One region of the Paenibacillus sp. USHLN196 genome, then DNA from elsewhere that is predicted to be linked to it. Evidence: riboswitches for the same ligand, from Rfam matches in the RefSeq annotation. Region 1 holds a riboswitch; the other holds the start of a gene.
What was found. Region 1 has a riboswitch for S-adenosylmethionine ahead of metA (homoserine O-acetyltransferase MetA). Riboswitches for the same ligand answer to the same signal wherever they lie in the genome.
Positions count from the first base shown of each region.

Region 1 (8,068 bases):
TGAGCAACAAGCAGAATGTACGAACAGGCAAAAAGTGGTGGACAGGGGCTATGGCCCTCGTCCTAGCCTTGCCCGTGATTCTTTCGGGAGCAGTAAGTGCGCCACAGACAGTGGATGCCAAAGCAGCAATTAGCACCAAAGTACAGAAAGTAAAAGCAGCAGGTCGCAATTTTACCGTGCAGACGGTTACGATTCCAAAAGGAACACCGGTTACTGTGGGACTGGCGAAGAAACAAGTTGGCCAGACGGCAACACTGCCATCGATTGTGAAAGCCTATGGCGCACAAGCAGCCATTAACGGAGCATTTTTTGAAGCATATAATGGAGCACCAGATCCATATGGCATGTTAATAGCAAATGGCAAGGTCATACATATTGGAAGATACGGAACATCCATCGGATTTAAGGAAGATGGCTCGGCGATTATGGATTCACTTCAGGTGAGCCTGACTGGTAAAGTGACAGATACGAAAGGCAAATCACGCAGTTGGTATGCGACCTTTATTAATCGAACACCTTCAGCGAATGCTAGCATTACAATGTTGTATACGCCTGAACGAGGTGCCACAGTCGGTTTCAAAGGTGGTACTGCGGTTGTCATGGAGAAGGGGATTGTGACCAAAAAGGTGCCAAACACCAATGTAGCGATTCCTAAGAATGGCTCGGTATTGGTCTTCACCGGCAATCAGAAGTCTTCTTCGGATCGTTTCACCGTTGGTTCAACCGTAGAAATGAATTATAAGTATACGAACGCAGCAGGCAAAGAGATCCCGTGGCAAGATGTAGTGACCGCTGTTGGAGCAGGACCACGTCTAGTGAAAGACGGTAAGGTAGCTGTAAATCCGGCGAGCGAAGGTTTCAAGGATGCCAAGATTCTTACCGCGTCCGGAGCCAGAAGTGGTATCGCCATCATGGCGGATGGTTCCGTAATGCTGGCTACTGTTTCCGGAGCGACAGTTAAGGAGTGGGCAGCGGTGATGCAGAAACTTGGTGCCAAACAGGCCATGAATCTGGATGGAGGTGCATCCTCAGGCATGTATGCCGGAGGTAAAATGCTGACTTCTCCGGGCCGACTCTTGAGTAATACGCTGGTATTTGGTGGCTCTGTGCGTTAAAAGAAAGGGATTATGGGAGGTATGATGCAAATGACACTCACATCTGATCAAAAGCGGGGGGAAGGCAACACAGCTGTTCTGGCCATTAATGTCGGAATGCCGCGGCCGCTCCCTGGGCAAAAGCGTGAAGTGATGAGCGGCATTGTGAAACATCCTGTATTCGGCGCGGTTTTCCTGTCATTCACTGGGATGACAGGGGATGCGCAGGCGGATCTGGTGCATCATGGCGGACCTGACAAGGCCGTTTGTGTATACGATTACAGTCGTTATCCGGCGCTGGAACAGCTGATGGATCGCAAGCTGGACTGGGGAGCTTGTGGTGAAAATTTGACGGTTGAGGGCTGTGCCGAAGAAGATGTGCGGATTGGTGATGTGTATGAGTTGGGCGAAGCTACCGTGCAGGTCAGTCAGCCCAGACAACCATGCTTCAAGCTGGGTGCGCGGTATGATTATAAGGAGCTACCTGTTTATTTTCAGGAGAGTGGACATACCGGCTTTTACTTTCGTGTACTGCAAGAAGGGGAGGTTCGGCCTTCATCGATATTTCGACGAATCAGCACCGATCCTTCATCCATGACGGTTCTTGAAGCTAATCGAATTATGCATCAGGGGAAAGAAGATGTGGAAGGTATTCAGGCACTGCTGGCCATTTCTGCACTGTCAGACAGCTGGAGGCAGACGTTAATGAAACGACTGTCCAAGCTGGAGATTGAGTAGCAGGGTAATTATAGTGTCATCCAGTGAGGAACGATCAATCCTTTTTTAAACTAACTTGGGAGTGTGACTAACATGACGATCTTAGGCGCGATTGAAGCAGGCGGAACCAAATTTGTATGTGGTATTGGCACTGAAAATGGAGAAGTTCTTGAGCGCGTAAGTTTTCCAACGACAACACCGGAAGAGACAATGGCTCAAGTGATTTCTTTTTTTGAAGGCAAAGGCATTGAAGCGCTAGGCGTAGGTTCATTTGGCCCGATTGACCCGATTGAAGGAAGCCCAACGTATGGTTATATCACAACAACACCCAAACCACATTGGGGACAGTATAACCTGATTGGCAAGCTCAAGGAGCATTTTGATGTACCGATGACATTTGATACGGATGTGAATGGTGCGGCACTTGGAGAAGCAACCTGGGGCGCTGCACAAGGTCTTGAGAGCTGTCTGTATATCACTGTGGGCACAGGTATTGGTGCAGGCGCTGTGGTCGGCGGTAAAATGGTCCATGGATTGTCTCATCCAGAGATGGGACATATCATTGTACGCAGACATCCGGAGGATACATACGAGGGTTTCTGTCCGTATCATGGGGATTGCCTCGAAGGTCTTGCAGCTGGCCCGGCCATTAACAAACGTTGGGAGCAACCGGCTTATGAGCTGCCTGCAGATCATAAAGCATGGGAGATCGAAGCACATTACCTGGCACATGCACTGATGAATTATGTTCTAATTCTCTCTCCGCAGAAAATCGTAATGGGTGGCGGAGTAATGAAGCAGGAGCATCTGTTCCCGATGGTTCGTAGCAAACTGCAGGAGTTGCTTGCTGGATACGTTCAGCATCCAGCACTTCAATCTGACATTGACCAGTATGTTGTTTCACCAGGACTTGGTGACAATGCAGGGCTGTGTGGTTCGCTAGCACTTGCTAAGTTGGCATTGAATATCTAGAACAATAAAAGATTGACGAAATTTACCATTGTGGTATGATATGGGCAACAGCATAGCACGGTTAATGAGGAAGCACCTCTCTTGCATGGATTTTGCAGGAGAGGTGTTTTTTGTGCTGCCTGTAGGTAGCATATCTAACTCGTATAGGCTGAATATTCAAAGGGAGGGAACGGAAATGGAAGTCATTTTTATGAACAGATTGTCCAGAATGTCAGATCAGAACGCAGAGTATGCGCAGCTATGGATTGGGGAAGAGGAAGATGGCTGGCAGCTGGGATGGAGCCGCTATGAGGAAGGGGAGCGAGAGGACAGCATCTGGTACGAAGGAACTTCTTGGGAGGAACTGCTTCATATCTACCGTCATCAGCTTGCCATACAGATGAGCGAAGGATACCGACCGCAGCTGCAGGGTTTATTTCACGAGAATGATGATCTGAAGTCACGCAGTTATGGTGGTCAGCGGCTCCATTGCTACAGTGAACTATACGGCAATGAGCAGTTATATACGGATCTGTGCACGTGGCGCAGGAAGAGAGCTGTATCTGACCGGAAGGCACCCTATTTTATTGCAACGAACCGTCTGCTGCGTTTGATCAGTGCCTTTGTTCCGCAATCGATGGATGAACTCATGCAACTGCCTGGCGTAGGGGAGAGCAAAGCGACCGAGTATGGTATGGAGTGGATGGAGATTACGAATGGGTTGGAGCGTTCAACTACGTTCCCGCTGGACTGGGTATACACGGCTCTGAAGGAAGAAGAATATGAAAGCTGGTTATACAAGCAGAGAGAGCAGAAGTACAAGCAGGAACTCGACAAGTTCACCACGCGTAAGCAGGTGCTTGAGGGCATGAAGGACGGGCATACGTTAGAAGAGATTGTTAATCGATCCGGATTATCCCGACGTGAATTGATTGAGCTGTTGGAGACACTGGATCTTGAAGGTTATGACACCGATTGTCTTCTGGATGTGGAGCTGGCAGTTATGCCAGAGAACGAACAAGAGGCCGTGTGGAGTGCGTATGAGGAGCTGGGAGATACGTTCCTGAAGCCGGTATTACATAAAGTGTATGGAGGAGAGAAGCCCGACGGAGGAAGTCTGGAGCAGGTCTATGAAAGACTGCGCATGATTCGAATCCGCTTTCGTCGGCACGCAGAGACAGAGCGGCATGTTGGTTAATGATCGGAAATGAAAAAAAGACGAGGCGTTCCTCCAGAAGGAGCGCTTCGTCTTCGTTATTTCATAGAAGTTCATACCCAGTCTTTTTTACGGAAAATAAAGAACATGCTCAGGCCCAGTGTTACCATCAGGCCAATCACAACAAAATAGCTGTATTTCCAGTTAAGTTCTGGCATATTCGTAAAGTTCATACCGTATATACCGGTAATGACCGTCAGCGGCATGAAAACCGTAGTAATCGCGGTAAACACGCGCATGATCTCATTCGCCCGGTTCGCAATACTGGATTGATAGGCTTCTCGCAAGTTACCCATCAGGTCGCGGTAGGTTTCAAAGGTTTCAGATATTTTTACGGCATTCTCATAGATGTCACTGAAATATTTTTGCAGTTGATCATCAATGAGACGCAGATCTTTTTTGTTAAGGGTGTTAATGACCTCTTTCTGAGGTCCAAGCACTTTTTTCAGCCACAGAATCTCACTGCGCAGCCCGATGATTTCATTCAGATGAGACTTTTTGGTGTGCATCAGAATATCTTCCTCAAGCTTCTCGATCCGAGCTTCAATTCGGTCACCTACGGTGAAATAATTGTCAACAATCAAGTCAACCAGCAGATACAGGAGACGATCGGGTGTACTGATTTCCTGTTCCCACAGGATGGGTTTTAATGTGCGTAATTCGCTGACCTTCTGTTTTGTAACACTAATAATGAAATGTCTGCCGAGAAACAGGTTGACCGCACGTAGAAATATCTCTTCATCATCGAAACGGATGCTATTAATCACAATAAAATAATGATTCTCATAGATTTCAATCTTCGGACGTTGTTCTTCGTCACTAAGACAGTCTTCCACAGCCAGATCATGCATCAAGAACAGCGGCTGAAGTACCGCCAAATCGTCTACGTCTGCATCAATCCAGTAAAATCCTTCCGCTGGTGGAGTCAGCGCCTGCTGAATGTCGTCCACCGGAATAAATACACCGTTGTTTACCAACCGGATTTTCATCGTTAATCTACTCCTTCTGCACCCGCCAACTTGGCGGATATTATCATTATGGGCGCAAAAAGAACAAATCAGCCGGTCGGCAGCGGAGCCTGGAGATCAGGGCTGCGTTCACTATATACTCAAACGGAAGTCACGTCCCGCTGCCGGCATTCTGATGTCAATTCTCTATGCAGTTTGTCGGAATTCGGCTGCCAGTCAGGCCTCGGGTCGCCATCCATTTAATATGTCACCTCTCACATAAGGGTTTATAACACCTTGTTTAGTATACCGCTGGTACAAGGTGCTTTCAAGCGCAAAAATGTGTCTATTTCGCGCCCTGAGGCAGTGTATGACAACGGATGATGAACGGTTCCGATCTGGGAAGCAGACATCGAACTGCATCTTGACGTGAGGGCATTAATGTAATAAAGTAGACGGTGAACCATATTTAATTACAATCTAATACAGCGAAATCTTATCAAGAGTAGGTGGAGGGACTGGCCCGATGAAACCCGGCAACCGGCGGTATACCGCACGGTGCTAATTCTTGCAGCGACTAAGTGTCAAGTGGCACTGTTGTAACTGAGAGATGAGAGAGGCGCATATCTTTTTTACATATGACCTTTCTCGAAATCCGAGGAAGGTCTTTGTTATATGCCCCGACTTCTCAGCAGTGATTTTCGCTAAGGAACTTGAGGTTGTTTGTAACGTTGGATGAAAGAGCAATTCAATGTTTTTACAAGCTCAAGGCAGTCTATAACTGTATTGATGTGAAGACATCAAGCCAGGGGTTGCTGCATCTATCTATGCACAAGGAGGAGTTAGATTTACCATGCCAATCAAAATACCTGATACTCTGCCAGCAAAAGAAGTACTTGAAGGAGAGAATATCTTCGTCATGGATGAAACTTCTGCATACCAGCAGGATATTCGTCCACTCCGTATCGCTATATTAAACCTGATGCCCACAAAGGAAACGACCGAAACACAATTGCTTCGTCTGGTGGGAAACACGCCTATTCAGGTGGATGTCGTTCTTGTACATCCCAAATCCCATACGTCGAAGAATACGTCTCAGGAGTATTTGGATCTGTTCTATAAAACCTTTGATGAGATTGAGCACCGCCGTTTCGATGGAATGATTATCACGGGTGCTCCTGTGGAGCAGATGGATTTCGAAGACGTGAACTATTGGAATGAAATCCAGGAGATCTTCGAATGGACCAAAACAAATGTGACATCAACCCTGCACATATGTTGGGCCTCCCAGGCAGGTTTATACCATCATTTTGACGTACCCAAGGTTGCACTAGATGAAAAGTGTTTTGGGGTTTTCCCACATACCATCAATAAACCCCATGTTCCGTTGCTGCGTGGATTCGATGAAGTGTTCAACGTTCCACATTCCCGTCATACGGAAGTGAGACGCGAAGATATTGAAAAGAATGAGAATTTAGAGATTTTGGCTGAATCCGAGGAAGCGGGGATCTTCCTGGTTGCTACCAAAGACGGCAAACAGATTTTTGCCACAGGACATGCCGAGTATGACCCGTTCTCATTAAAGTGGGAGTATGACCGGGATGCAGCCAAAGGTTTGGATATCGCATTGCCTAGACATTATTATCCCAATGACGACCCTTCTCGTGTGCCACCGGCTACTTGGCGCGCTCATGCCAACTTATTATTCTCTAACTGGCTCAATTACTATGTGTATCAAGAAACACCTTACGATATTGGCCCGCAAATCTAATCGAGATTACAGGAGGATGCAGCAATGGAAGACAACAACAAGTTGAAAATCGAAAGCCGCTTAGCACAAATTGGGTCCATCAATGAACCGGTAACAGGCGCCATTAACTTTCCGATCTATCAATCCACTGCGTTTCGCCACCCGAAGCTTGGACAAAGCACGGGATTTGATTATATTCGTACAACCAATCCAACCCGCAAAGTGTTGGAAGAAGCAGCCGCAGCGCTGGAATCCGGTGATGCAGGGTTTGCCTGTAGCTCAGGCATGGCAGCTCTGCAAACCATCTTTGCCATGTTTGGTCAGGGAGATCATCTAATTGTGTCGCTGGATCTGTATGGCGGAACCTATCGTCTGCTTGAACGCATCTTGTCCCGTTTCGGTGTAACCGCAAGTTATGTGGACACGAATGATCTTGCAGCATTGGAGAATGTTCGTCAGCCGAATACCAAAGCTGTATTCATCGAGACGCCGACGAATCCGCTGATGATGATTACCGATGTAGAAGCCGTCGCTTCCTGGGCGAAAACTTACAACCTGTTGACGATTGTTGACAACACGTTGCTCACTCCATTTTTCCAACGTCCGATTGAACTGGGTGCCGATATCATTATTCATAGTGCAACCAAATATCTGGGCGGACACAATGATGTACTGGCCGGATTAATCATAACCAAGGGTGAGGCATTATCCGCGGAAATGGCTTTCCTGCATAATTCGATTGGAGCCGTATTGTCTCCAAGTGACTCTTATCAGTTGATGAAAGGCATGAAAACGCTAGCTCTTCGCATGGAGCGTCATCAGCACAATGCACTTACCATTGCCAAATACTTGCTTGAGCATCCAGCGGTGGTTGAAGTGTACCATCCAGGCCTATCCGATCATCCGGGGTATGAAATACAGAATAAACAATCCACCGGTAATACAGGTATCTTCTCTTTCAAAGTGAAGGATGCACGTTATGTTGAACCGTTGCTACGTCATATCAAACTCATTGCTTTTGCCGAAAGTCTCGGCGGAGTGGAATCACTCATGACTTACCCGGCAGTACAAACTCATGCGGATATACCGCTTGAAATTCGTGAAGCCATAGGTGTGGATGACCGCCTGCTCCGGTTCTCCGTAGGCATTGAACATGCAGATGATCTGATTGCAGATCTTGGCAATGCGCTGACAGCTGCACAACAGGAAGTTGAAGGAGGCGTGCACTCATGAGTGAGTCCAACAACAAGCCGAATTCCGAGTTGAAATTTGATACGAAATTGCTCCATTTCGGTGATGAGATTGACAAAACGACTGGGGCCTCCAGTGTACCGATCTATCAAGCATCCACATTCCATCATTTTGATATCTTCAATCCGCCTCAACATGATTA
Region 1 is NZ_JBBCYH010000004.1:224,634-232,701, forward strand. It holds gene WFI24_RS10925 (5'-3' exonuclease) at 1-3, shown strand, start outside; gene WFI24_RS10930 (phosphodiester glycosidase family protein) at 1-1,115, shown strand, start outside; gene WFI24_RS10935 (MOSC domain-containing protein) at 1,146-1,832, shown strand; gene WFI24_RS10940 (ROK family protein) at 1,905-2,783, shown strand; gene WFI24_RS10945 (HRDC domain-containing protein) at 2,959-3,960, shown strand; gene corA (magnesium/cobalt transporter CorA) at 4,032-4,967, opposite strand; SAM riboswitch class I at 5,419-5,542, shown strand; gene metA (homoserine O-acetyltransferase MetA) at 5,779-6,696, shown strand; gene WFI24_RS10960 (PLP-dependent transferase) at 6,721-7,908, shown strand; gene WFI24_RS10965 (trans-sulfuration enzyme family protein) at 7,905-8,068, shown strand, end outside.

Region 2 (8,068 bases), on a different contig from region 1:
TGAAGAGATCCTAACCGATGCTGTCGTGTGGACTGCAGGCATTCAGCCCGTAAAAGTGGTACAGGATCTGGACGTAACCAAAGACCCTCAAGGTCGTGTCGTCCTGAATGAATACTACCAAATTCCGGAATATACCGATGTATATGTTGTTGGTGACTGTGCGAGTGTCCCTTATGCACCTAGCGGTCAAGCTGCGGAAGTGCAGGGTGAGCAGATCGCCCATATTCAGCATGCCCTCTGGAAAGGCGAAAAGCCCAATCCACATCCACTCAAGCTTCGTGGCACACTCGGTGCACTTGGCAAGAAGTCTGGGTTTGGGCTGATGGGTAAAACGTCTATGATGGGACGTGTACCTCGTATTTTGAAAAGTGGTGTGCTCTGGATGTCCAAGCGCCATCTCGGTTAGTCGAGATCGAGCTCGTCCCAGGCATCGGCTTCGGCAATTTTGGCCAAAATGGCGTTATATAGATCTTCCACTTTGTCTGTGATGACAACTTCGCCATTCACCAGTGCAAATGGAGTCATAGAACATTGGCCGCAGTTGGTGAGGCAGCCGTATTCAATCACGTCATAGTCTGGATTTTCTTCCAGTTGATCCATGACTTCATCTGTGCCAAAATGCATATTATTGGCACAAAATTCAATAATCGGTCTCATATAGGTTCACCTGCTTTGTTTGACCATTTTAATTTATGGCCATTTGTAATATAATATAGTAAGGAAAGGAGTTGAAAAAAATGAGCGAAAACGCACAAAGCACCATGTACGATGAGGTATCTGATGTGCTTGACAAACTTCGTCCGTTCCTGCAACGCGATGGCGGTGACGTGGAACTGGTCGACGTGGAGGACGGCATCATTAAGCTGAAACTGGTCGGTGCCTGCGGCAGTTGCCCAAGCTCCACTATTACCTTAAAAGCCGGGATTGAACGCGCCCTTCTCGAAGAAGTTGAGGGTGTACAAGAAGTCGTACAAGTATTCTAATCAATCCTTCACGAAATAAACCTCAAGAGCCTTTCGCTTCGCATGAAGCGGAGGGCTCTTTTTTGTGTACATATGCCTAGAGAGTTCATTTTACTGTCACCTTGACCAGTTTCGATGTACATTCTTCCTACTCACCTTAAGCATCCTCGCGCTGTATGGTCGGACGAATCGGATCAAGTCCTCCAGATACATCCATAATGTTGCCTGTTATAAAATCAGAATGATCCAGACACAGATACGTAATGACTCGTGCAATATCTTCACCACTGCCAGGACGCCCTCTTGGCGTCTCTACGTCGGTTATGCCTGCCATCTCATCAATCGTTTTCTCTTTGTTCGCCCCACGAATGTCACCTGGACATACCATGTTAACCGTAATTCCATACGGGGCTTCTTCAACCGCAAGTGTCTTCGTAAAAGATACCAGACCTACCTTGGCAGCCGCATAGACTGCACGATGAGGCCAGGATCTCGCTTCTCCAGCATGACTGAAGCCAAAATGGATGATGCGTCCCCACTGCTTGCGTCTCATCTCCGGCAACACACGTTGATCCAGTAACATGGGTCCCAACAGGTTACCCTGTACAAGCATCTGAACCTCATCTTCCGAATAGTCTGCAAATAATCGACGTTCACGAACAAATGGACCCGCGTTATTCACCAGAATATCAATGGTGCCCAGATTGCCTTCCACTTGTTCCACCAATGAAGCAATATCTTCCACCTTGGATATATCCGCCTGGATGGCAATGCACCGCACACCCTTGGCTGTAATCTGAGCCTTTAAAGCCTCAGCTTCTGTTCTGCTGTGTACATAGTTAAGGGCAATATGACACCCCTGATCTGCCAGACTGAGGGCCGTCATTTTACCAAGACCTTTGGCACTTCCCGTTATGAGGGCAATCTTACCCTTCACGTTCATCCCCCTCTTCAAAGAGCAGTCACTTATCCAGTATAAAAGATTTATCCTCCCCCTACAACTCGCATCTCCCTTAGGAAGTATCCACCTGAAATGACAAATATATCTTGATCGAAATCAAACACCTATGGTACTGTCGATGATATAACTTGAAAGGATCTCTACATGAACATGAAAAACAGAAGATCGATATTATTTCTCACACTAGTCGTGGTCATTTTATTAGCATTCTCTAATGCCTTACAGGTTTCCGCGGAAAGTGAGACTGACCAAGCGCCTGATGAGTATGATTGGATTACTGGACCAGCATCCGTCTCTCTGGACGGTAAGGCCACCCTGGAAGTCCCTGATAGCCATTCCTATCTGGATAAGGCCAATACCCAACGCTCGATACTTAACAGTGATGGAAAGCCTAATGGGAATGAGATTGGAAGCCTAACCAGCAATAGCGAATTCGGCTCGTGGTATGTTGTGTTCGAATACGTGAAGACAGGTCATATTCATGATGACGATCAAAATCTGAGTGCTGAAGAACTGTTAAGCAGTTATATCCGTGGCACAGAAGAAGACAACAGAGAGCTCGAACCTGAATATAGAACGTACATAACGGGGTGGGAAATCGAACCGGCATACGACAAGACCAAGCATCAGTTGGTCTACTCCCTTGGTTTTAAAAATGCTAATCAGCAAGCCATGGTCAATTACAATGTAAAACTCCTGACACGTGAAGGGTACATCACAGCCATTCTGGTTACAGATACGGCCAACTTTCAACAGAGCCGTCAGGCATTCGAGGAAACGGTCCTTAATCAACTTAGCATCAATGCCGGATATACGTACGAGGAGTACAATGCTTCGACTGACAAAACATCCACCATAGGGCTTAACAGCCTTCTGATGGGCGGGATTGGGTACACGGCTTCCCAAAAATTCAGTGCTCTTCTTTTGCTCCAAAAAGGGTGGGCCTTGATCCTCGTTGTCGTTCTTGGTCTGATTGGGTGGATCAGATACAAAATCAAAAGCTCAAATGGAGATGAAGAAAAACTCTCTCCCACCGAGAGGAGGTACCTGCAAGAAGCGGATGAACAGCAATATGCTGATCAAAATGAATTATCCTACTACCGCCAATCTGCACATCCACCTAATGTTGATAAATTTGATAAACGATAACTCTGTTGATTTCCACGTCAGCACAGACCAGGAAATACAAAAAAGCCGTATGTCTCTTCTAGAGAGACATACGGCTTTTGCTCACAAGCTTCATATCATTTCATACATTCCGTAATATTATTCAGTTGCAGGTTCAACTGCACCTTTGTAACGTTCTTTGATAAATGTTTTAACTTCTTCGGAGTGCAGTGCAGCAGCCAGTTTCTTAATTGCATCTGCATCTTTATTATCCTCACGGGAAACGAGGATGTTAGCATATGGGTTACCTTGCAGATCTTCAATCAGCAAAGCATCTTTTTCAGGGTTAAGATTGGCTTCCAATGCATAGTTTGCGTTGATGAAAACCAGATCCGCTTCATCCAATTGACGAGGCATCATGGCTGCATCCAGCTCGATGATATCCAAGTTTTTTGGATTTGCTGTGATATCCTGAATCGTCGATGTAATATTTGTGTTGTCTTTCAGGGTAATAACGCCTTCCTTCGCAAGCAACAACAGTGCACGTCCACCATTGGATGGGTCATTCGGAATTGCTACTTTTGCGCCATCTGCCAATTCATCCAAAGACTTAATCTTTTTGGAGTATCCACCAAAAGGTTCAACATGAACAGGAGTTACAGCAACGAGGTTGAAACCACGTTCTTTATTCTCTGTGTCCAGGTAAGGTTGGTGCTGGAAGAAGTTTGCATCCAATTTTTCGTCAGCCAATTGCTGGTTGGGTTGTACATAGTCATTGAATGTAACGACTTGCAAACGAATACCTTGTGCTTCCAGTTCAGGCTTGATGCTTTCCAAAATCTCTGCGTGCGGTGTAGGTGAAGCTCCCACTTTCAATTCTACTGTACGCGGAGCTCCTCCTTCATTGTCTGCGCCGCTGTCGGCGTCCTTGTTGTTTCCGCACGCGGCAAGAACCGCAATCAGCATAAGACTAAGTAGAGCAAAAGACCATTTTTTCATGTGTAAAACCCCTTCTCTAATCATTTTTTTCATGTGGCATCCGCAAAAATGCATATCCATCATGTTATCTATGTGTTATTTCCTGGTGAAAAATGTAACCAAGCGATCTCCAGCCATCTGAAGAATCTGAACTAAGATGACCATAAATACAACGGAAATGATCATAATTTCATTTTGATAACGGAAGTAACCATAGTTGATTGCCAGCGTTCCCAGACCTCCACCGCCAACCATACCCGCCATCGCCGTATACGATACAAGCGTAACGATAGTGATGGTTATCCCAGCAAGAAGACCAGGTAGTGCCTCAGGCAATAGCACCCGTCTTACAATCTGTCCGGTCGATGCACCCATCGCCTGTGCTGCTTCAATGACACCACGATCTACTTCACGCAGTGTTGTTTCCACCAAGCGGGCGAAATAAGGAGCGGCTGCAATGACAAGTGGCGGTATAACGCCGAGAACTCCTGTGGCTGTACCAACCAGCGAACGAGTGAATGGAATAAGAGCGACAATCAGTATGATAAACGGAACTGATCGCAAAATGTTCACAATCAACGACAGAATAGAATAGACCACGCGTGATTGTGTTGATGCGGATCTTGCTGTCATGAATAGCAATACCCCGAGTGGCAAACCAATAATTATAGTGAATAAGCCTGATGCACCCAGAATTTGCAGTGTCTCTATGGAAGCTTTACCGATCTCTTCCCAACGTACTGTTGAAAAATCCATGTTAACGTAGCACCTCCACATCAAGTCCCTCTGCGGATAATTCTGATATTGTCCGGTCAATCGCATTGGTATCGCCTTCGAACCGAACGGTCAGCTGCCCATAAGGAACCTGTTTGATCGTAGAGATCGTACCTTGCAGGATGGCAAAATCCACACCGGTTTTACGTACCGTTCTGGATAAAATCGCTTCATACGTTTTGTTACCCAGAAAGGATATCTTCACAAGTTTGGAAGCAGCACCTGCCTGTAATTCCAAGCCTGCATTCGCCAAAGCAGTCTCTTCAAGGGCAAGTCCAACTTCATGATCACGCATCATAAAGTCCCGTGTAATGGCATGCTGCGGCTTCAGGAATACTTCGGTTACAGGTCCCTGTTCCACTATGCCACCTTGATGAATGACAGCTACCTTGTCACAAATATTCTGAATGACGTGCATCTCATGTGTAATCAGCACAATCGTGAGATTGTACTTTTCGTTAATGTCGAGCAATAACTTCAGAATCGAATTCGTCGTCTGCGGATCAAGCGCCGAGGTGGCCTCATCACATAGGAGTACATTCGGATCACTGGCGAGTGCTCTTGCAATCCCTACACGCTGTTTCTGTCCACCCGATAATTGAGCCGGATATTTGCTGCTATGGTGCTCCAGACCAACCAGGGCGAGCATTTCCTTCACTTTGCGATCAATGGCTTCCTTGGGTGTATTCACAAGCTTTAACGGAAAAGCTACATTGTCATACACCGTTGCCGAGGATAACAGATTAAAGTGTTGAAAAATCATACCGATCTTGCGTCTCTGTTGCTGCAATTCGGTTTTGTTCAGTTCAGTCAGGTTAATCCCGTCTACCCATACTTCACCCTCCGTAGGGCGCTCCAACAAATTAATGCAACGGATCAGTGTACTTTTACCCGCTCCAGAATGGCCGATCACTCCGTAGATTTCACCCTTTTGGATGCTCAAATTCAGCTCGGATAGTGCCGTTGTAGATTTTGCCCCTTTGCCGTACGTTTTCGTTAAACCTTTTAATTCAATCAATCGCACTTGCCCCTTTCCAACCACCTACATGTATCTTTACCCGATCTAAAGGAAAACTCCCCTATACATACAAAAAAAGAGCCCTTTGCAGATACAAAGAGGGCTCTTTACGTGAAAGAATATACCTTCTCATCTGCCAAAATCGTGTCTTGCACCATTTTGTAGGAATTAGCACCTAACATCTATAACGAATGACACATGTCGTTACAAATCGGTTGCCGGGCTTCATCGGGCCTGTCCCTCCGCCGCTCTCGATAAGAAATATGTTGTTGTAGGATTCTATAAGTTCATGTAGTTTATGCTTATAATGTGAACGTAACTTTTGAAATATCAGTATCTTTGTCACTGTAACATTCTAATTGAAACTCAGTATATTCCAAGTATTCCGATTTGTCAAAGGGAATTATTTCTTTGCCATATTTTATTGATATAACTATAAGAAGCTGTTAACGTTTCACAGACCATATCCACGCCCTGACGCATTTCCTGCACATGCTGATTCAGATCCTCCAATTTCACTTTACCTTGCAGGGTCTGATGTAACTGCCACAGGTCATCATGCATTTCGGAGTTCATGTAGTGAATCTCCATATTACGTCGTTTGCGCAGCTTGCTCATCGGTTCACGATAAGAGTCCTTGATCTGTATTAATTGCAACGCAAGATCATGATGCTCCCTCGCATAGTCGAACTGCCTTAACACGGTAAAATAAGAAAAATGCGCTTTTGTATTTGAGGTATTCAGCTGGAATATCTCATTCAATACGGTGCCGACTTTATCCAGAATGGCAAAGCAGCGAATGAAGCCATCTTTGTAGAAATACACATACCGAGCATACTCGGCTTTTTCAGTCGGTGTCATATCATCCGTAGAACCTGCAACGACCTTTTGCCGAAAATGAGCAGCGGCGAAGCAGCTTTGCTCCAGTTCATCCAGGGAAGAGATAAGTCCCTGTGTCCACACATACAGTTTACGATAGTCGTGAGTAGGATCATGATCCACGTGCATCTGTCGCTGAAATAGCTCAAGCGTATGCGCCATTGAGTCCATCGCTTCCTTCAATTTGCCTTCATTTATACGCGGCTTTTCTCCGAGCAACGTTCGCAGCATATATAACCTCCTCTTCCACTCTGCTGATCCATAAAGATTCATCACTTTAATACATAATGCTAATTCATTCCGGAGTAAACGTATAAACGCTGCTTGCCATAGGTTGCCCTGATCCCCCTGACATCAAACAAAGTCCACCTGTCCAATGATGTACATCACTGGAAGGTGGACTTTCAATATTGAGCCCAAAGACCAAGAAATGGATCTAGAAACGATTAACCGGGCGGTGCAGCTTGTACACCAGGAAACTCATATACGTTAAGATCCCGAACAGTATGGCGATATCCAGCATATGTGCAAGAGCTACGAACATGTATACTTCCGGACGGCTCATCGTCACCATCATGAAAATACCGATGACCACTTGCATCAAAATCAGAAAAACAGATACAACGCCAAGGGTACGCATTTCCTTGTTATCCGGATGATTACGATACGCGAAGTGACCCAGAATTGCGATTACAATTACAAGAGACGCAGCTGCCGCACGGTGAGCAAAAGCAACGGCTACCCCGCCTGAAAGCTCAGGAATAATCTGCCCGTTACAGAGCGGGAATCCGGAACAACCACCAGCAGAATCCGTGTGACTCACAAATGCGCCTGTGTATACCACGAGATACGTGTAGATCGTCGAGAACCAGACCAGATTTCTGAATTTTTTACTGACCCGAGGGTATTTATTCAGACGCTCCAATCCACCATCTTTTGCCTCCTGCCTTATGCCCAATGCCATCATTAGCGAACTGGCAAAGGCAATCAGCGCAAAGCCGAAATGAAGTGCCATAACTGCTGAAGATTGGGAGAAAACGACGGCAAAAGCCCCCATGATTCCCTGGACTATAACAAATACCAGGGTTAAGAAAGAAAACAATTGCAGGTCACGGCGTGACTTGCCGAACTGCAGAAAAGCAACAAACGAGGCAATGGACAACAATCCAGCCAGTGCGCTTACAGCGCGGTGGGAATATTCAATAAGTGAAGCCACAGTATGTGCGGGAACGAGTTTTCCGTTACATAAAGGCCATTCCGTTCCGCAGCCAAGGCCCGATTCCGTTTTGGTTACGATGCCTCCACCAAAAGTGGCCAGAAACATGACAAGACAGGTTAATACGGTTAACCATTTAAACAAAGTTAAGTGCTTCAATTTTTTCTCACCTG
Region 2 is NZ_JBBCYH010000011.1:73,745-81,812, reverse strand. It holds gene WFI24_RS23940 (NAD(P)/FAD-dependent oxidoreductase) at 1-406, shown strand, start outside; gene WFI24_RS23935 (YuzB family protein) at 403-657, opposite strand; gene WFI24_RS23930 (NifU family protein) at 738-983, shown strand; gene WFI24_RS23925 (SDR family oxidoreductase) at 1,120-1,899, opposite strand; gene WFI24_RS23920 (DUF2167 domain-containing protein) at 2,074-3,072, shown strand; gene WFI24_RS23915 (MetQ/NlpA family ABC transporter substrate-binding protein) at 3,190-4,029, opposite strand; gene WFI24_RS23910 (methionine ABC transporter permease) at 4,105-4,764, opposite strand; gene WFI24_RS23905 (methionine ABC transporter ATP-binding protein) at 4,766-5,800, opposite strand; SAM riboswitch class I at 5,927-6,061, opposite strand; gene WFI24_RS23900 (Cthe_2314 family HEPN domain-containing protein) at 6,194-6,910, opposite strand; gene WFI24_RS23895 (COX15/CtaA family protein) at 7,116-8,054, opposite strand.
Region 2: linked by a shared signal. The riboswitch ahead of WFI24_RS23905 (methionine ABC transporter ATP-binding protein) and the one ahead of metA (homoserine O-acetyltransferase MetA) in region 1 are both predicted to bind S-adenosylmethionine.